Regions from separate parts of the Streptomyces sp. iso_384 genome, predicted to be linked through region 2. Evidence: riboswitches for the same ligand, from Rfam matches in the RefSeq annotation. Region 2 holds a riboswitch; each other region holds the start of a gene.
The links. Region 2 has a riboswitch for cobalamin ahead of AC0VY3_RS11080 (cobalamin biosynthesis protein). Riboswitches for the same ligand answer to the same signal wherever they lie in the genome.
Positions count from the first base shown of each region.

Region 1 (6,709 bases), 1.9 Mb from region 2:
ATCCACCTGCCGGGCCCGCACCCTTCGGTGCGGGCCCGGTCTCCTTTACCCGCCGGTACGGACATCGGACAATGAGATCTCCAAGACCAAGGGGGTGGGGAGATGCACGGATCCAGGAGTGCCGCATTACGCCGGGCGCGGTCGGCCGCCCTCATCGGGCTCGCGATGGTGGCCTCGGCCGGCTGCTCGGGCGGCAGCGACGGTGAGGGCGGCTGGAAGAACGACGAAGGGGCGGAGCAGACCGCCCGCCCGCCGGGGGCCCACAGCTGGACCAGCAGACCGTGCGACCTCCTCTCCGGCGCCGCACCTGCCGAGGGCTTCACCCTCGGCAGCTCCACCGACTCCGCCTCCCCCGACGCCCGGGAGGACATCGGCGAGAACGGTACGCGGCCGCTCTACCGCCGGACCGGCTGCCTCACGGACCTCAAGGCCCCGGACGGCACGTTCTGGAAGCTCAGCACCATGGCCCGGGTGTACGAGAACACCGGGCCCGCCCGCCACTCCTACCGCGTCAAGGAGGATCTCGACCGTGCCCACGGGCGCGGACCCGAGAAGATCCATGACACCGCCTACGCGTTACCGGAGGACGACCAGGGCCGTCCCGGCCGCACCCTCCGCCTGTGGAACGGCGACCTCGTGCTCACGGTGTCCGCGTACGCACCGCACGGCAGCACGGAAGACGACGTACAGAAGGACCTGGAACGCATCGTCGGCAACGCGGCGCGCCGCACCGAGGACGGCCTGCGCGATCACGACGCCTCCTCCCCCGCGCCGCGGTGACCTCCGTCGTCCGGTTCGGCGCCGCGGATCAGACGTCCGGCCGGGCGTTCGCCACCCGGTCGAGCCACTCCTTCATCAGCGCCGCCTCGGCGGTGCTCAGGCCCGCCCCGTGCTCCTTCCGCAGCAGAGCGCTCAACCGGGCCGCCGCCGTGGGCACTTCGGCGGCCGGCGGCGCGCCGGACGGCACGCTCGGCGACATCTCCGGCGAAACGTCCGGTGTGAGTACCGTCGCGTACAGCGCGTCACGCACCCGTCGGGACACCTCGATGTCGTCGAACGTCGCGGGGCGGGACACCAGCATCAGTGCCACCCCCACATTGGCCGACATGATCATCTGGGCGGCGAGCTCGGGCGCGACGCGTATCCGGCCCCGAACGGCGGCCCGTTCGAGGTCCCCGGTCAGGATCCGGTGGGACTCCAGCGCCGCGGCGGGCGGTGTGCGCATCGCCGGCGAGTTCATCAGCCGGTAGAGGTTGCGGTTGTCGAGGGCGAAGGCGACGTGGCTGTCCCACCCACGGCGCAGGTCCTCCACGGGGTCCGTCGTCTCGCCGCGCTCCCTCTTCGTCGCCAGGTACTTCTCGAAGCCGTGGTCGACGACGGCCGACAGCAGGCCTTCCTTGTCGCCGAAGTGGCGGTAGAGGGCCGGAGCGCCCACCTTCGCCGCCTCGCACACGGCGCGCGTGGAGATATCGCCGTCGGGCGATTCCCTGACCAGAGTGGCGGCCACTTCCAGGATGCGTGTGCGGGTGCTCGTACTCACCGGACGGACGCTATCAAGCGGCACGGCGGCGGTCAGACGATGCCGCCGTTGGCCCGCAGCACCTGGCCGTTGACCCAGCGGGCCGGGCCGGCGAGGAAGGAGACCACCTCGGCTATGTCCTGCGGGGTACCCAGCCGCTCCAGCGGCGGCTGGGCGGCCATCCGTGCGACGGTCTCCTCGTCCTTGCCGTCCAGGAACAGGGCGGTGGCGGTCGGCCCCGGCGCGACGGCGTTGACGGTGATGTCGCGGCCGCGCAGCTCGCGGGCGAGGATCAGGGTCATGGCCTCGACGGCGCCCTTGGTCGCGGCATAGGCGGTGTAGCCGGGCAGCGCCAGCGACAGCACCGAGCTGGAGAAGTTGATGATGGCCCCGCCCTCGCGCAACCGCCGAGCGGCCTGCTGGTCGACGACGAACGTGCCCCGGATGTTGGTGCGGTGCATCCGGTCGAGCGTGTCGAGTTCGAGCTCGGCCAGCGGCGCGAGCGCTATGACCCCCGCCGCGTGCACCACCACGTCGACGCCGCCGAACGTCTTCTCGGCGGCGTCGAAGAGCGCCGCGACGGCGACCTCGTCGGCCACGTCCGCCTGCTGGGCGAAGGCCTCACCACCCGCGGCCGTGACGGCGGCGACGGCGGCCTCCGCCTCGGTCCGCTTGCCCGCGTAGTTGACGACGACCGCGAAGCCGTCGGCGGCGAGCCGTTCGGCGCTCTCGCGGCCGATGCCCCGGGAACCCCCGGTGACCACGGCCACCCGACGAGGGGCGTCACCGGCGCGTGCGGCCGGCGCGGAGGACGCGGATGCAGGTGCCGGCGTCGATACGGACGTCGATGCGGATGTGGACTGTTCGGTCATGGCGGTGCTCCTGGCGACTGGGGTCGCGGCGGTCCCGTGAAACCCGGCGAGATCAACGCTAACATCATCGCGATAGCGACGATACCCCATGGTCGTAGCAACGCTATGAACATCGCTACCCTTCTTTCGCCCGGCCCGCACACGACGGAACCCGCCGGGCAGGCCCCGGCGGGTTCCGTCGTGTGCGTCAGTGCGATCCGCTCAGTTCACCGCACTCGCCGTGCGGGGCGTCGCGGCGCGGGCCACGGGCGTCAGGAGACGTTCGGTGAGGTGGCCGAAGACCACGCCGAAGACGCTCCACAGCGTCGTCTGGACCGCGAGCGTCGAGAGCCGGAACTCCCACAGCAGAGTCGCCGGGAAGTCCTTGCCCACCTCGTCGAAGGAGGGCAGGAAGGCGTAGGAGAGGCCGATCAGCAGAACGAAGCCTGCGACGGCCACGACGGTGGCGTTCCAGTTGCCCAGGCGGGGAGCGAGCCATTTGCCGATGATGACGGCGGCGACGGCCAGCAGCACACTGAGGGCGACCATCAGGAAGAACAGAGTGGTGCGCTTGCCGATGGTGTCGGGGTTGCCGACGGCGGGCGGGTTCGCCGGGTACTTCAGGAACGGCACGACATAGACCGTGAGCAGGGCGGCGCCCGCGATCAGCGCGGCCGTGGCCCGGGGGCCGAAGTTGCCGATGCGGCCCAGCGCGTAACAGAACACGAGGGCGGCGATCCCGCCCACGGCGACGCCGAAGACCAGGACGCCGGTGGCGAGTCCGCCGGTCGCCTGCATGGTGCGGCTGACCAACTCCTCGCCGCCGCCGTGGTCGTGGCTGTGGGCCTCTTCGAGGGCGATGGCCGCGTCCACCTGGGACTCACCGAGGAAGTAGGCGACGGCGAGCGCCAGCGCGCCCGCGATCAGGCCCGCGAGCATGCCGCGCACGAGCAGAGCTCTGACAGATATGGAGTTCACGATGGTTTCCTGGTTTCTCTTGCTTCCCGTGTCCGCTGATTTCCTGCCGCTTCAGGTGTCGCAGGTGCCTCAGTGGCAGGGGAAGCCGAGCAGGTGGCGGCCGTCGTGGACCCACTCGTGGACGCCTTCGCCCGAGATGAGCGCAGTGGCACCCTGTTCGGCGCCGACGAAGTACAGCAGGACGAGCATGAGAATGCCGAAGAAGACCGCCCACGGGGCAATGGCCTTCGCCGAGATCGGAGTGATCGCGGATGTTCCGGTTGCGGGAACGGCGGACTGTGCCATCGCAGTACCTCCTGTGGGAACACGCGTCCCTGTCGTGGTGCTTCGGACGAAGGTGCCGGGTCTGACTCACCCGCAAGGATGCGGGTTCACAGTGGCGCGACCGTGCCGGATTCTCACCGGACTTCCGTCACACCCTCGTCATGGTCGACGTGACCATACCGCCTGTACACAGGCGCCGCCATGGTCCAATCTGCGGAGCCGGGGAGCACGGATCCCTTGGGACTGCAGGGCTTTGGGGCCCATGGTGAAGGAGTGACGGCAGGAACATGACAGTACGGGTGATGTTGATCTCACCGGCGGTGAACGCGGCACTGCGGGAGGCCCGCTTCGACGGCGACGCTCCCCTGGACCGGTCCGGCCGGGAGCGCGCGCGGGCCGCGGCCGGCGCGGTGCCGAAAGCCGGGCTCGCACTGAGCGGCCCCTCCGAGCGGTGCCGCGAGACCACCGCTGCGCTCGGCCTGGCGGCGCGGGCACGGACCGAACCGGCCCTGGCCGGCTGGGACCTGGCGCGCTGGGCCGGCCGCCGTCTCGACGAGGTGGCCGCCGCCGAGCCCGCGCAGGTGGCCGCCTGGCTCGGCGACCCCGCGGCGGCGCCGCACGGCGGCGAGTCGCTGCACGACCTGGTCGGGAGGACCGGGCGGTGGCTGGACTTCCTCGGCGGACCGGACGCACCCGGCACGAGCTTCCTGGCGGTGGCCGAGGCCGCCGTGGTCCGGGCGGCGGTCGTCCATGGTCTGCGGCTGCCCGCGGAGGCGTTCTGGCGGCTGGACGTCGCCCCGCTGACGCTGACCGGACTCAGCGGCCGGTCGGGCCGGTGGAACGTGGGACTGGGCCGCCCCCTGACCGCTCCCCCGGCCGACTGAGCGTCACGCCGCGTCGCCGCCCCAGCAGACCGGCCGGCCGGCCGAACGTCACACCGCGCTGCTGTCCCGCCAGTCGGGCCGGACCAGCACGGCCGTGGCGACGATGCCGTCCTCGATCCGCCAGAGCCCGTGCAGCGTCGTCGGCAGCGCCGGGTCGGTGAGCAGCAGCCGGGCGTCGAAGGAGCCCTCGGCGGCCACACCGCCCTGAGGACCGTTGCCGCTGCCCGGTCCATCGGTCCGTCGGAACGTCAGGTCGGCCTCGGTGAAGTCGAGTTCGAGGCCCGTGACCGGATACCAGGTCTTGAAAACGCTCTCCTTGGCGCTGAACAGGACCCGGTCCCAGTGGATTTCGCCCGCGTCGTCTTCGTCCGAGCCCTCCGGAGCGGGCGGACCGATCCGCTCGCGTTCGGCGGGCAGCGTCACCAACTCCCGTACGCCGCTGGGGAGCGGGGCGTGCGGTTCCGCGTCGATGCCCAGCGACAGCACGTCCTGCGCACGGGCCAGCGCGGCCGCCCGGTACCCGTCGCAGTGGGTGAGGCTGCCGACGATTCCCCCGGGCCACAGCGGTCGTCCCCGGTGCCCGTGGAGCACGGCCACCGGCGGCAGGCCGAGTCCGGCCATGGCCCGCCGGGCGCAGGCACGGGCCGTCGCGAAGTCGTTCCGGCGTTTGGCCACGCTCTTGGCCATCAGCGCCTCCTCCTCCGGGAAGAGGGTTCCGTCCGGGACGCTCTCCGCGCGGGTCGCCGCACAGGAGACGTCGGCGGGGAGCAGCAGCTCGATCACGAGGTGCCTCCGGGGGTGCGCGGTCGTGCGGACGGTTCGGCGCCGGTCCGGGCCGGTGGGGTGGAGTCGCCCTCGTACGGGAGGATCTGCCGCAGCAGACCGCGCGGGTGCCCCCTCTCGCGCCATTCCCTGGGGTAGCCGATGGAGACCTCCTCGAAGCGCACCCCGTCGTACCAGGTCGTCCGGGGGATGTGGAGGTGTCCGTAGACGACGGCGGTGACGTTGAAGCGGCGGTGCCAGTCGGCGGTCAGTTCGGTGCCGCACCACTGCGCGAACTCCGGGTACCACATCACCGACGTGGGTTCCCGCACCAGCGGCCAGTGCCCGGCCAGGACGAGGGGTATCTCGGAGTCGTGCTCCGCGAGCCGGCGTTCGGTCGCGGCGACCCGGGCACGGCACCAGTCGTCCCGGGTCGGATAGGGGTCCGGGTGGAGGAGGTACTCGTCGTTGCAGACGATGCCGGACTCGTGCGCGACGGCGAGCGACTCCTCCTTCGTGTGCGTTCCCGGGGCGCGGAAGGTGTAGTCGTACAGAAGGAAGAGCGGTGCGATCGCCACCGGTCCGTCCGGGCCCGGCCAGAGCGGGAAGGGGTCTTCCGGAGTCGTCACCCCGAGCTCCCGGCACAGCTCGACGAGGTGGTCGTAGCGGGCCTGGCCGCGGAGCTGGACCGGGTCCTTGTTCAGGGTCCACAGCTCGTGGTTGCCGGGGGTCCAGATCACATGGGCGAAGCGTTCGGCGAGCAGTGCGAGCGCCCACCGGATGTCCTCGGGCTGCTCCGCCACGTCGCCGGCGACGATCAGCCAGTCCGCGTCGGTCGTCGGGTGCAGGGACTCCACGAGGGGCCGGTTGTCGGTGACCGCGGCGTGCAGGTCGCTCACGGCCAGCAGCCGGCCCGCGCCCTGCTGTCGGTGTCCGTCGCCGGGGGCGGGAACGGCGGCGGGAGCACCGTGCGGTGCGGAGTCGCTCGGAGGAGGCATGGGCAGCTGGTTCCTGATCTGTCGGCGGTCGTCCGGCTCCGTCCGCACGGTGGGAGCCCTTGGGTACGTAGCGTCTCACGCTCCCCTCGCGGTTCCCCCGGGGTTTCGGAGGGTGGGCACGTCGGCCGCGGCGGGACGTCGGCCGAGGACGTGGGGTCAGTCGGCGTCCGCCCGGCGGGAGTTCAGTTCGTTCACCGCGCCGAGTGCGTCGCCGACCGTCGTGTAGTCGACGGCGATGAAGGTGACCGGACTGCCGCGCTCCGCCTCGCAGGCGCGGGTCCGCTCCAGGACCCAGTCCCGGGCGTTGACACGGCCGGCGTCCAGGCGGCTGCCGCCCGCGTTCGTGATGAAGTGGTTGAGGAGGAAGAGCTGCTTGCCGGTGCCGCCCCGGTGCGGCGCGCAGGTCATCTCGGAGGGGTTCCGGAAGGCGAACGGGGTCTCCATCCCGTACCG
Region 1 covers NZ_JBWBTT010000001.1:4,374,608-4,381,316, forward strand. Annotated here, with positions in the region: gene AC0VY3_RS19650 (hypothetical protein) at 103-780, shown strand; gene AC0VY3_RS19655 (TetR/AcrR family transcriptional regulator) at 809-1,540, opposite strand; gene AC0VY3_RS19660 (SDR family oxidoreductase) at 1,573-2,391, opposite strand; gene AC0VY3_RS19665 (CbtA family protein) at 2,593-3,348, opposite strand; gene AC0VY3_RS19670 (CbtB domain-containing protein) at 3,418-3,633, opposite strand; adenosylcobalamin (AdoCbl) riboswitch at 3,649-3,786, opposite strand; gene AC0VY3_RS19675 (histidine phosphatase family protein) at 3,900-4,496, shown strand; gene AC0VY3_RS19680 (4'-phosphopantetheinyl transferase family protein) at 4,545-5,279, opposite strand; gene AC0VY3_RS19685 (metallophosphoesterase family protein) at 5,276-6,256, opposite strand; gene AC0VY3_RS19690 (phosphoinositide-specific phospholipase C-related protein) at 6,413-6,709, opposite strand, start outside.
Region 1: another riboswitch for cobalamin. It lies ahead of AC0VY3_RS19670 (CbtB domain-containing protein); the one in region 2 lies ahead of AC0VY3_RS11080 (cobalamin biosynthesis protein).

Region 2 (6,709 bases):
GCCCACCTTGTGCGGCGAGACGGCCAGCCCGCGCGCGGCGAAGGCGGCCATCAGACCGGTGGCGACGGTGGTCTTGCCGCTGTTGGAGGCCGGAGCGGCGATGACCAGACGGGGCACAGTCACCACTCGATGCCCCTCTGGCCCTTCTGCCCCGCGTCCATCGGGTGCTTGACCTTCGACATGTCGGTCACCAGGTCGGCGGCCTCGATCAGCTGGTCGGGCGCGTTGCGGCCGGTGATCACCACATGCTGGGTGCCGGGCCGGTTCCGCATCACCTCGACGACCTCGTCGGTGTCGATCCAGCCCCAGTGCATCGGATAGGCGAACTCGTCGAGCACGTACAGCTTGTACGTCTCGGCCGCCAGGTCGCGCTTGACCTGCTCCCAGCCCTCACGGGCCTTCTCCTCGTTGTCGAGCTGACCGTCGCGCTGGACCCAGGACCAGCCCTCGCCCATCTTGTGCCAGTCGACGGTGCCGCCCTCTCCGCTCGCGCCCAGCACCTTCAGCGCGTTCTCCTCGCCGACCTTCCACTTCGCCGACTTCACGAACTGGAACACCCCGATCGGCCAGCCCTGGTTCCAGGCCCGCAGCGCGAGCCCGAAGGCGGCGGTCGACTTGCCCTTCCCGATGCCCGTGTGGACGAACAGGAGCGGGCGGTTGCGCCGCTGCCGGGTGGTGAGCCCGTCGTCCGGCACCGATGTCGGCTGTCCCTGCGGCATCAAGCGGCCCTCCCGGCTGCGGTGACGTCCTTGACGAGTCCGGCGATCGAGTCGGCCCGCAGCTCGTCGAGCGTGACGGCGGTGCCTCCCAGATCCCGGGCCAACTCCCCGGCGAGACCGAGGCGTACGTACCCCGACTCGCAGTCCACGACGACCGAGGCCGTCCCTTCGGACCGGTGCAGCCGTGCCGCCCGCCCCGCGAGCGCCACCGGCTCGGGCCCGCCGGTCGCCCGCCCGTCCGTGACGACGACGATCAGGGGCCGCCGCGACGGATCGCGCAGCCGCTCCACCCGCAGGACGTCGTGGGCCTTGAGCAGCCCGGCGGCGAGCGGGGTGCGCCCGCCCGTCGGCAGCGACTCCAGCCGTGCGGCGGCCGCGTCCACCGACGAGGTCGGCGGCAGCGCCACCTCCGCCTCCTTGCCCCGGAAGGTGACCAGACCGACCTTGTCCCGCCGCTGGTAGGCGTCCAGCAGCAGCGACAGCACGGCCCCCTTGACCGCGCTCATCCGCTGCCGGGCCGCCATCGACCCGGAGGCGTCCACGACGAACAGCACGAGGTTGCCCTCACGCCCCTCCCGGGTCGCCTGCCGCAGATCGTCCCGGCGCACCACGAGCCCCCGCCCGGCACGCCCGCGCGCATGCTGGTGCGGGGCGGCCGCCTGCACGGTCGCGGCCAGGTGAAGCTTGGTCAGCGACCCCTGCGGGCGGCGCGCGCCGGTCGTACGCCCGTGCTCGGTACGGGCCCGGGAGCGCCGCCCGGCAGCGCCCTCGCCAAGCCCCGGCACGCTGAGCATCTTCGTCCGGAACGGCTCGGCGGACGCCACCGGCTGCTGCTCGGCCCCGGTGGACCGGCCGGGCGCGTCGGGGGTGCCTTCGGGAGCCTGCGACGGCGTGTCGCCGTCCTCGCCGCCCTGGCCCTGCGGCGGCGTACGGTCGCCGTCGGCCTGCGGCGGCACACCCCCGCCGCCACCGCCGTCATCGTTCCCGCCACCGTCGGGATCGGGGTCGGGCTGGTCATCGTCGTTGTTGTCGTCCTGCGGGCCGGCCTCGTCCAGGGTCTGGTCGAGCTTGTCCTCGTCCAGGCCCGGCGCGTCGAAGGGGTTGCGGCGACGCCGGTGGGGGAGTGCGAGGAGCGCGGCCTGGCGCACGTCGTCGGCGGTGACCTCCTCGCGCCCCGCCCAGGCGGCGAGCGCGGTGGCGGTACGGGCCATCACGATGTCGGCCCGCATGCCGTCCACCTCGAACGCGGCGCAGGTGGCGGCGATCTGCCGCAACACGCCGTCGCCGAGCACGACGCGGGGCAGCAGGGCGCGCGCATCGGCGATCCGCTGCCGCAGGGCGCTCTCCTCCTCGGCCCAGCGCGCCGCGAAGCCCTCGGGATCGTCGTCGTACGCGAGCCGGCGCCGCACGACCTCGACCCGCTCGTCGGTGTCCCGGGAAGCGGCCACCTCGACGGTCAGCCCGAACCGGTCCAGCAACTGTGGCCGCAGCTCGCCCTCTTCCGGGTTCATCGTCCCGACCAGCAGGAACCGCGCCGCATGTCGTACGGAGACGCCCTCGCGCTCCACGTACGAGGCACCCATGGCCGCCGCGTCCAGCAGCAGGTCCACCAGGTGGTCGTGGAGCAGGTTGACCTCGTCGACGTACAGGATCCCGCGATGCGCGTCGGCCAGCAGCCCCGGCTCGAACGCCTTCACGCCCTCCGAGAGCGCCCGCTCGATGTCCAGCGCCCCCACGAGCCGGTCCTCGGACGCGCCGACGGGCAGTTCCACGGTCCGCGCGGCCCGCGACACACCGGCCGCCTCCGCGTGCGGACCGTCGGGACACGCCGGATCGGGCGAGGCCGGATCACAGGAGAACCGGCACCCGGGCACGATGGCGACCTCGGGCATGAGGGCGGCCAGCGCACGCACGGCGGTGGACTTGGCGGTCCCCTTCTCCCCCCGCACGAGCACCCCGCCGACAGCCGGACTGACCGCGTTCAGCAACAGCCCGAGCCGCAGGTCGTCCTGCCCGACGATCGCGGTGAAGGGATACGGCGTACTCACAAGGCCTCCTGGTCGACATGAACAACAGCTGCTTCCCCGAGCCCGCGGGGCGTTGACTCCGCGGACCGGGCACCATCAAGCCCCTTGTTCCCGCGGGCTTCTCCCAGCGCCTCCGGGTGAGCCGTTTCCAGCCCCTCCGGCGATCGAGGAGCGGGGTCCGGGGCAGCGCCCCGGCTCTGCGGAGCCCCCGCACCCGACGACGGCGCCCCCGGCGGCACAAAGGGCAACCCCGGCGGCGCCCCGCCTTCGATCAACCGCCACAACGCATCCGTATCCGCGTGCTCCTCCACCAGATCCCCCAGCCGATCCAGCTGCTCCTCCCGCAGCACCCCGAAACTCGTGTCCGGCGCGGGAACGAACCGCCGCCCTGCGGCCCGGGCCACCTCCACCAGGAACCGCCGCCGGAACGCATCGCTCTCCAGCGACCCGTGCCAGTGCGTCCCCCACACCGCCCCCACCCGGCACCCGTCCAGGAACGGTTCCCCGCCCCGTACATCGGCCACCCCGTGGTGGATCTCGTACCCCTCCACCGGCTCGCCCAGCGCCGAACCGACCGGCCGCGCCAGCGTCTTGGCCCGGTCGAAGCGGATCCGCACCGGCAGCAGCCCCAGCCCGTCCACGACCCCCGCCCGCGACTCCACCTCGTCCTCGATCCGCTCACCGAGCACCTGGAACCCGCCGCAGACGCCGAGCACCGGCCGGCCCTCCGCCGCCCGCCGTACCAACGCGTCCGCGAGCCCCCGCTCGCGCAGCCAGGCCAGCGCCTTCACCGTGCCGCGCGTCCCGGGCACGATCACCAGGTCCGCGTCGGCCAGCTCATCGGCCCGGTCCACGAAGCGGACGACGACGCCCGGTTCGGCGGCCAGCGCGTCCACGTCCGTGAAGTTGGACATCAACGGCACCGCGCAGACCGCCACCCGCAGCACGTCCTCCCCATGGGGCGGCGCCACCACCGACTCGCGGACCGCGCCGCGCAGGGACACCCGCAGGCCGTCCTCCTCGTCGATGCCGAGCCCGTGGGCGTACGGCAGCACTCCGTACGTCCGCCGCCCGGTCAGACCGTGGAGCATGTCCAGCCCCGGCTCCAGCAGTGAGACGTCGCCCCGGAACTTGTTCACGAGGTAGCCCGCGACCAGCGCCTGGTCCTCGGCGCTCAGCAGCGCCGTCGTGCCGAAGAACGAGGCGAAGACCCCGCCCCGGTCGATGTCCCCGACCACCAGCACAGGGAACCGCGCGGCCCGCGCGATGCCCATGTTCACGATGTCGGTCCGCCGCAGATTGATCTCGGCAGGCGACCCGGCCCCTTCGCAGATCACCGCGTCATGGCTCGCCCGCAGCTGCTCCAGACAGTCCGTGACCGTGCCGAGCAGCGCCTCCTGACGGCCTCCGTGGTACCCCCGGGCGCTCATCTCGCCGACCGGCTTCCCCATCAGGACCACCTGGCTGGACCGATCGCTGCCGGGCTTCAGCAGCACGGGGTTCATCAGGGCCGTCGGCTCCACCCGGGCGGCCTGCGCCTGCATCGCCTGGGCCCGCCCGATCTCCGCGCCCTGGCGGGTCACGAAGGAGTTCAGGGACATGTTCTGCGCCTTGAACGGCGCGACCTTCACGCCCCGGCGCACCAGCCACCGGCAGATGCCCGCCGTGACGACGCTCTTGCCCGCGTCCGATGTGGTTCCCGCGACCAGCAGTCCGCCGCTCATGCCCGTCCCCGCTTCTGTCCTGTCGACGACCGTCCGGCGACCGCACGGCCGGCGGCCACGCGCCCCGCGACCAGCCGGCCCGCCACGCACACCCCGAGGGCCAGCGCGCCCACCCGGCGCGAGAGCCGCACCGCGCGTTCGATGTCCGCGCCCCGCACCTCCCGCCCGGCCGCCCCGTTGAGCACCGGCCGGTGCTCGACGCGCCCCGCGTACGCCAGCGTCCCGCCCAGCCGTACGCCGAGCGCCCCCGCGAACGCGGCCTCGACCGGACCGGCGTTCGGGCTCGGGTGCCGGCCCGCGTCCGCCTTCCAGGCGCGTACGGCCTCCGAGGGCCGTCCGCCCGCCGCGACGGCCAGCGCGGCCGTCAGACGGGCGCCCGGCCACCCCGCGAGGTCGTCCAGGCGGGCCGAGGCCCAGCCGTAGCGGCGGTGGCGGGGCGACTTGTGGCCGACCATCGCGTCCAGCGTGTTCACGGCCCGGAACCCGACGAGCCCGGGCACCCCGCCGATCGCCCCCCACACCAGCGCGCCGACGACCGCGTCCGAGGTGTTCTCGGCGACCGACTCGACGACCGCGCGGGCGATGCCCGGACCGTCCAGGGAGTGCGGATCGCGCCCGCACAGATGCGGCAGCCGCTCCCGGGCCACCTCCAGGTCCCCGGCGGCCAGCGCGCCGCCGACGGCGCGGGCCTCCCGGCCCAGCGACGTACCGCCGACGACGGACCAGGCGGTGGCGGCGGTCAGCGCGACGGCGAGCGCGGGCCGGTCCCGCACGGCGCGTGCGGCCAGCGCGGCTACCCCCACGGCGCCTCCGGCGCACACCAGGGTGTGCAGCGCGCCCCGGCCCCGGTCGTCACGCCACAGCAGGGACTCCACCCGCGCGGCGGCGCGGCCGAATCCGGCGACGGGGTGGCCGCGCCGGGGGTCGCCGAGCAGGGCGTCGGCGATCAGTCCGGCCGTGGCGCCGTACGCGAAGACGCGGTCGGCACGCACGGCTCAGGCCGCCGTGAGCAGAGGCGTTCCGGCACCGGGGCCGTCACTGGGGGGCACAGGATGCGGCACACGGCGGCCGGGCATGGCGTAGGTCCTCACTCAGGGTCCGCGCCCTGGTTCGACGTGACCGGCGACGAGAGTCTCCTGGCTTCCGGATCCGCAGTTCCCCCGGCCTTCCAGCCCGCGTACCGCGAGCCGTGACGTCCGGTGTGGGGGAGTGCTCCCCGGTGACAGTGGCGGGACCGCGCCGGATTCGCACCGGCTTCCTCTGCTGTCGCCGTAAATGGCTCCGGCAGTCCACCACGCCCCGAGAACAGCCGTCAACTCGCTGTTGACCTGCGGGGCTCCCCTGTGGGCGGACGCACACACGGACGCACATCGGGCCGGACACACGAGGTGTGTCCGGCCCGAGGAAGTGCGGTGGAACGGGGTCAGGCGACGATCAGATAGATCCCGTACGAGACCGCCGCCACGCACAGCCCGAAGCAGGCGTACGCGCCGGTGCGCGCCAGCGCCACCGATCCGCCGGAAACGCTGCTTCCGGCCGTGGCGGACTGCTTGGAGAGGGCGACGATGCCCAGGGTGAAGAGGCCGACCAGCGCGACGGTGACCACGAGGCTGACACCGAAGACGGAGGCGAGAGCTGCCCAGTCGATTTTCATGCGGATCTGTCCTTACACCGTGGCCGGCGGCCGGGCCGGGTCGTCGGGCGCCGTGGCCGGAGCCGGGATGGTGGTCATGAGGTCGGAGGCCGGGCCGCCGACGGGCGGCGGCTGGACCGCGGCGATGGCGGTGGTGACGACGCCCTGCGGCTCGTCCTCGCCGACGGCCGCGTCGTTGACGTTGGTGTGGTCGACCGGCTGGCGGCGCGAGGCCAGCCAGATCGCGAAGGAGCCGCCGACGAGCAGGATCGCGGTGACGGTGATGCCCCAGGTGCCCTGCTTGGTCAGGAACTCGGCGCCCGCGCCGACCAGACCCGCGGCCGGCAGGGTCAGACCCCAGGCGACGAACATCCGGGTGGCGGTGGACCAGCGGACCACGCCCCCCTTGCGGCCGAGGCCCGCGCCCATCACGGCACCCGAGCAGGACTGGGTGGTGGAGAGCGAGAAGCCGAGGTGCGAGGAGGCCAGGATGACGGTCGCCGCACTGGTCTGGGCGGCGAAGCCCTGCGGCGGCTTGAGATCCGTCAGGCCGCTGCCCATGGTGCGGATGATGCGCCAGCCGCCGAGGTAGGTGCCGAGCGCGAT
Region 2 covers NZ_JBWBTT010000001.1:2,523,500-2,530,208, forward strand. Annotated here, with positions in the region: gene AC0VY3_RS11060 (cobyrinate a,c-diamide synthase) at 1-126, opposite strand, end outside; gene cobO (cob(I)yrinic acid a,c-diamide adenosyltransferase) at 120-719, opposite strand; gene AC0VY3_RS11070 (putative cobaltochelatase) at 719-2,767, opposite strand; gene AC0VY3_RS11075 (cobyric acid synthase) at 2,764-4,470, opposite strand; gene AC0VY3_RS11080 (cobalamin biosynthesis protein) at 4,467-5,462, opposite strand; cobalamin riboswitch at 5,600-5,731, opposite strand; gene AC0VY3_RS11085 (hypothetical protein) at 5,894-6,124, opposite strand; gene AC0VY3_RS11090 (inorganic phosphate transporter) at 6,137-6,709, opposite strand, start outside.

Region 3 (6,709 bases), 1.1 Mb from region 2:
GCTGAGCAGCACGTAACGCCGGTTCTTGACGGCGTCCATCGTCTTGGTGACCGGGTTGGACTCCAGGAACTCGATCTTCTTGTCGGCGCTCTCGGCGGTCTGCGTCGTACGGCTCAGGTCGCCGATGACCAGGACGTCGGGGTTGCGGTCGGCGACGGTCTCCCAGCTGATCTGGGGCCATTCGTCGTGGGTGTCGTCGAAGACGTTCTTCGCGTCGAGCTCCTTGGTGATGACGCCGGGGGCGCCGCAACAGCCCGCGAGGTAGGGGGCCTTGGAGTCGGAGAACCAGTAGAGAAGGGAGGCGTCGGAGGCGTCGACGCCCTCGGTGGCCCGGTCCACGCGGGCCCGGAGCTTCTTCACCAGGGCGTCACCGCGCTCGGGGACGCCGAACACCTGGGCCAGTTCGCGGACTTCCGTGTAGACGCTGTCCATCGTCAGCGGTGCGGTACGGGCTCCGTCGCCGCCGCCGCTGTTGTCCTTGCCGGTGCAGTCGGCGGGCGAGATGTACGTGGGAACGCCGAGCTTCTCGAACTGTTCGCGGGGGGCGACGCCGCCCTTGGCGAGGGTCGAGGCGAAGGAGGCGCTGAGGAAGTCGGGCTCCTTGTCGAGGACCTTCTCCGAGGAGGGCCGGTTCTCCGATATCCGCTCGACCCCGGCGTTGGCCTTCTCCAGGCCCTTCATGACCGGGTCGCTCCAGGTGGCGGTCCCGGCGAGCCGGTCCGCGAGCCCGAGCGAGAGCAGGATCTCGGTCGACCCCTGGTCGACGGAGACGGCCCGCCGGGGCGGGGCCTCCACGGTGACGGTGCGCCCGCAGTTCTCGAGGGTGAGCGGGAAGCCCTCGGTCTTCTTCCCGTCGGCGGCCCCGGTGCTCTCACCCCCGCCGCAGGCGGTCAGCAGGAGGAGCCCCGCCGCGAGCAGGGCGGCGGTACGTATCGGGGCGAGGGTGGCCGTGGACAGCACGAAGGACCTCTGTGTCTCTGGGCCCAGCCGCGGAGCCCGTCGTACGGTTCCCGTGCCCCGGTGCGGGCGCGGGTGCCAGCAGGTCTTCGGACTCGGGTTCGTCCGGGCGGGACGCCTTCCCGGAGCAGGTGGGTGCTCCAGTGGCCGTGGCCCCGCCCGTCCCCCTCACCGCTGCGCGTCAGTTCCGGTCTCGCACCGGATTCCCTGACCCCGTCGCTGGGGTTCGACTGGCCCCGGCAAGCTATCACGCGGCTCCGCGGACCAGGCGCGGTGCGGCGGGCCGCTGGGCGCGGGCCGGTGCGGCGCGGGATCGGCCTGCCGCACCGGCCCGGGCGGACTGCGTCGTTACGGAGCCTGGAGGGCGATCACCGCGTTCTGGCCGCCGAAGCCGAAGGAGTGGCTGACGGCCCGCCGTACCGGCACCTCGCGCGGGGCCTTGGTGACGCAGTCGATGTCGAACCCGGGCGCGGGGGCGTCCAGGTTCGCGATCGGCGGGATCATCCCGTGCTGGAGCGTGAGGATCGTCAGGCCCGCCTCGATGGCGCCGGCCGCGCCCATGCAGTGGCCCAGTACGCCCTTGGGGGCGGTGACGGGCGGCCGGTGCGGATAGGCCCGGCCGATGAGGGCGGCTTCGGTGGCGTCGTTGAGGGGGGTCGACGTCCCGTGCGCGTTGACGTGGTCGACGTCCTCTGGCCGCCAGCCCGCGTCGCGCAGCGCGCCGTCGACGGCCGCCCGCGCCACGTCCCCGGAGGGGTGGGGGCTGGTGGGGTGGTGGGCGTCGGTGGTGGCGCCGGTACCCGCGATCAGGGCCCGGGGGGAGGCGCCTCTGGCCCGGGCGTCCTCGGCCCGCTCCAGGACCATGACGGCCGCGCCCTCGCCCATGACGATCCCGGCCCGGTCCGCGGCGAAGGGCCGGCAGAGGCGGGCGGGGTCGCCGTCCCGCGGTGCCGCCGCGCCGGAGCGGGCGAAGCCGGTCATCGCGACCGGGAACACGATGGACTCGGTGGCCCCGGCGATGGCGATGTCGCAGTGGCCCAGCGTCAGCATGTCCCGGGCCACGGACAGGGCGGTCACCCCGGACGAGCAGGCCGTGCACGGGGCGAGGCTGGGTCCGGTGGCCTTCATCCGGATGGCGATCTCGGCCGCGGGCATGTTCGGGATGGTCAGCAGGATGCCCGAGGGCGAGGTGGCCTCGGGGCCGCGTCGCTCCAGGGCGACGGCCTGTTCGGTGAGTCCGGCGGATCCTCCGCTGCTGGTGCCGACCACGACGGCGACCCGGGCGCCGTCCCACCGCTCGGGGTCGAGCCCGGCGTCGGCGACCGCCTCCCTGGCGGCCAGGACGGCGAACTTGACGTACCGGCCCATCCGGAACGCGGTCCGGCCGCCGACCGCGTCGTCGAGGTCGATGCCGGAGACCGTGCAGGCGAAGTCGACGGCGCAGCCGTGCAGTTCGGGGACGGTGCGGGCGGGCGACTCCCCGGCGCAGACTCCGTCCCAGGTGGTGTCGGTGGTGTGGCCGACCGGGGTGATCATGCCCAGCCCCGTGACGGCGATGGCGGGTCGCTTCATCGGGTGTTGCTCACCGGCACCGTGGCATCGGCCGCCGCGCTGCCGACGGCCGCGTCGATGTACGCGGAGATGTCGGCCAGCGTGGCGTCCTTGTACAGCTTCTCCGAGTCCGCGTCGACGCCCAGCGTCTCCTTGATGATGACGGCGAACTCGGCGACCGCGAGCGAGTCCATCTCCAGGCTGTCCATCGTGGACTCCGGCAGGATCTCGGCGGCGGGCACCTTGAACGTCCCGGTGAGTACCTCGGTGATCTTGGGGTGGATGGTCTTCATGGCGATTCCTCTCATCGGCGTTCCATCGGCATCTGGCCGGCTCGGGTTTTCCCGTACGGCGGATAGCTGAACGCAGCGACCCACCGTCCGAAGTAACTGGATGACTATCTTCCGGTTACGCCTTGGGGCGAACCGATTCGTCTACGCTCACCTGCGGCTTCTCGAACCATCGGGAGAGCATCGAGGTGGTTCCCCAGTACGCCAGTAGGACCCCGCGGGTGCCGAGCGCGGCCACCTTCTCGCGCAGTGGGCGCCTCCTGCTGCCGCAGTTGGGCCGCTTGAATTCCGCCGCGCGGCCCCGGATTCCCGCCCTGCGGCCCCGGTGCCAGGGCCCCTCGGGGTCGTCGTAGACGTCCGCGTAACCGGGTCCGGCGATCGGCCAGTCCGACATCAGGCGCTCGGGAAGGGCGAAGGACCCGACCAGGGCGGGGGTGTGCGCGGCCACGGCGGCGATCGCCCGCTCCACCAGGTCGGGCAGAAAGGTGACCTGATCGGCGGTCAGCCGTCCGGAGGCGAGCAGGTCGCCGCTGTTGCGGGCGATCCACTGGAGTGCGAAGAGCCTGCGCAGCTCGGTCAGCCGCTCGCGCGCCTCACCCTCGGGCAGCGCGGCGACGGCCTCGGCGTACGCTTCGTCCGCCTGCCGGTAGGCGTACGCCTCGACGCCGCGCAGCGCGGCCGGGGAGGCGGCGTTCCAGCGGCCGAGCGGGTCGCCGGGCGGGGCGGCGCTCATCCGCTCCCGGGCACGGGCGAACCAGAGGTTCTCCAGGGCCGCGACGAGCCGGCCGAGGAGGGCCGGGTCGTCGAACTCGCCGGGGCCGCCGTCGGCGTCCGCCTCCCCGGCGGTGGCACTGAACAGCATCTCGGCGGCGGCCTTGGCGTGCACGGCGAGGTTGTCGCCCTCGGCGGTGATCGCGCCCTCGATGCCGGTGAACAGTTCGGTCATGCCGTTGTTCTCCAGGAGCCCCTGGGCGCCGCACCGTTCACGGCATTCGACGATGACGCCGCGCGCCTGCCAGGTGATCCACCCCTTGGCGACGGCCACCAGGCGCTCCGCCTCGTCCCGGTCGGCCTCCGGGGCCGACTCCCAGCGGTCCAGGGCCCTGCGGTGCAGCAGACTCATCGCGTAGACGGTGGCCATCGCCCCGGCCAGCGGCCCGTGATGGGTGCGGTGCGCGTACACCGGCACCTGTTGCGCGGCGCGCGATCCGGAGATCATCCGGTGACCGGCGTAGCGAACGGCGATGGCCAGGGTGACCCGGGCCGAGCCGACCGCGCAGGCGCTCATGGAGAGCTTGCCGGGGGTGACCCGGCCGATGGAGGTGAGGAACCGCCTTCTGCGGTTGGGGATTTCGCTGTGGAAACGTCCGTCGTCGCCGATCCGCCCCTGCTGTCCGGCGAGCATCGCGCCGCGCGGGACGAAGCAGTGGTCGAAGGAGGTCAGACAGTGGTCGACCGGGGAGCCCATCCGGGCGGGCAGCCGCCGCACCCGCACGCCGGGCAGGGCGCGATGGGCGTCGGTGAGCGGGGTGAGGAAGAGGAAGACCCCGCGGTCGGCGCCCTCGGCGAGCAACCGGGCGGCCACCACACCGGACTTGGGGCCTCCGGCGGGACTGGTGTTGGGCATGAACTTCTGCGCCCCGGCATGCGGGGTGTGCAGGACGAAGCCGTCGCGTGCGGGGTCGTACGTCGCGGTCGTCTCGACGGCCGCCGCGTCGTTGCCGTGCGCCACCTCCGTACAGAGGAAGGTGCCGACGCGCCGCAGGGCGAGGAAGTCCGACAAGTCGCGCAGGGTGTCCGCGTCGTGGTCGAGGAGGCTGCCGAGGAAGAGGTTGTAGTGGATGCCCGCCACGGTGGTCAGCGCCGGGTCGACCGGGCCGAGCCATTCGTGCAGGGCGGCCAGCGCCCGGGGGTCGGCCGCCAGTCTCGCGCCGCTGTCGAGCGCGTTGTTGAGGATGCGCATCCGGTGGTAGGAGAGGGCGAGTCGTTCGTCGGGGGTGCCGCCACCGGGGCGGCGAAACGGTTCTGTTGTGAGCAGCCGCCGCCAGAAACCGTGTTCCTGACGGAAGTTCGGTCCGAAGAGCACTGCGGTGAGCAGTTCGTTCGTGGACGGCGGGGCCGCGTCGTTCATCATGACGGTCACAACACAGTAACGATCAAGGAACGGCGAGGACACCCCCCGCCGTCCCGAAATGCCCTCGTTTATCAAGCGCGTTGGAAGGCGAGGGCGACGTTGTGGCCGCCGAAGCCGAAGGAGTGGCTCAGCGCCCGCTCGACCCGCTGGTGACGGGGCTCCTTGGTCACGCAGTCGAGCGGGAAGGCGTCGGGGAGCGCGTCCAGGTTGGCGATCGGCGGAATTGCGGAACGTTCCAGCGTCAGGACGGTCGCCACCGCCTCGATCGCGCCCGCCGCCGCCAGGGTGTGCCCGACGACGCCCTTGGGCGCGGTCACCGGCGGCCGGTGCGGGAAGAGCCGGGAGATGAGAGTGGTCTCCATGGCGTCGTTGAGGGGTGTGGAGGTGCCGTGGGCGTTGATGTGGTCGACATCGCGCGGCGTCCAGCCCGCCTGGTCGAGCGCCGCCTGGACCGCCCGCTGGGCGCCGTGACCGTCGGGAGCCGGGGCGGTGGGGTGGTGGGCGTCCGTGCTGGAACCGGCCCCGGTGAGCAGGGCGCGTGGACGGCCGCCCCGGGCACGGGCCCCGGCCTCGCGCTCCAGGACGAGCATGGCCGCGCCCTCACCGATGACGAAGCCGTCGCGGTCGGCGGCGAACGGGCGGGACGCGGCCGCCGGGTCGCCGGTGCGGGTGGACAGCGCGCCCATCCGGGCGAAGGCGGTGACCACCAGCGGGGTCAGCACCGATTCCGCGCCGCCCGCCACCACCACGTCGCAGCTGCCGCCGAGCAGCAGATCGCGGGCGACGGCGACGGCGGTGGCCCCGGAGGCGCAGGCGGTGGCGGGGGCGAGGCTCGGGCCGCCCGCCTTGAGCGCGATGGCGACCTCGCCCGCCGCCGCGTTGGGGATCATCATCGGGACCAGCAGCGGGGAGACCGCGTCGGGGCCCGAGGCCGCCAGCCTGGCCGCGTTGTCGACGAGCACGGAAACACCACCGACGCCCACGCCGAGCACCACACCGACCCGGCCGCCGTCCCACCGTGCCGGGTCGAGGCCGGCGTCGGCGACGGCCTGCCGGGCTGCCACCAGGGCCAGCTTCACGAACCGGGCCATCCGCCACACCGAGCGGCCGCCCACCGCCGCGTCCAGGTCGATGCCGTCCACCGGACAGGCGAAGTCGACCGGCAGACCGGCCAGCTCCTCGCACCGCCGGGCGGTGGAGTGCCCGGAGCACAGCCCCTCCCAGAAGCTGTGCTCGTCCGCCCCTGCGGGTGTCACCAGACCGACCCCCGTCACCGCGATGGCGGTGCCGGTAGCGGCCTCGGTGCCCTGATCAGCGGGGAGCGACATGCTGTGTTCCTTCCGTAGTTTCCGTGGAAATGGTCTGTGGGGTCCCCGGCCAGCGAAGCGCCGCCGAACCCCAGGTCAGTCCGCCCCCGAAGGCGGTGAGCAGCACCCGGTCGCCGGCGCGGAGGAGGCCCCCGTCCGCCGCGTCGGCCAGGGCCAGCGGGATGGAGGCGGCGCCGGTGTTGCCGACCCGCTCCAGATGGGTGACGCAGCGCTGCGGCGCGATCCCGACCCGGTCGGCGACGGCCCGCAGGATCCGGGCGTTGGCCTGGTGCGGCACGAAGCGGTCGACCTCGGCCGGGTCCCAGCCGACCCGGTCCAGAAGTGTCCGGCAGGAGCCGGTCATCCGCTCGACGGCGTGCTGGTAGACGGTGCCGCCCTGCATCCGGAAGAACCCGTCGCCCGGGCCCGGCGGCTTTCCGCTCGCGCGTGCGCGGGCCCCGCCGCCGGGG
Region 3 covers NZ_JBWBTT010000001.1:3,639,857-3,646,565, reverse strand. Annotated here, with positions in the region: gene AC0VY3_RS16265 (ABC transporter substrate-binding protein) at 1-960, opposite strand, end outside; cobalamin riboswitch at 1,021-1,207, opposite strand; gene AC0VY3_RS16260 (beta-ketoacyl-[acyl-carrier-protein] synthase family protein) at 1,306-2,529, opposite strand; gene AC0VY3_RS16255 (acyl carrier protein) at 2,526-2,801, opposite strand; gene AC0VY3_RS16250 (acyl-CoA dehydrogenase family protein) at 2,917-4,929, opposite strand; gene AC0VY3_RS16245 (beta-ketoacyl-[acyl-carrier-protein] synthase family protein) at 5,004-6,260, opposite strand; gene AC0VY3_RS16240 (beta-ketoacyl-ACP synthase 3) at 6,244-6,709, opposite strand, start outside.
Region 3: another riboswitch for cobalamin. It lies ahead of AC0VY3_RS16265 (ABC transporter substrate-binding protein); the one in region 2 lies ahead of AC0VY3_RS11080 (cobalamin biosynthesis protein).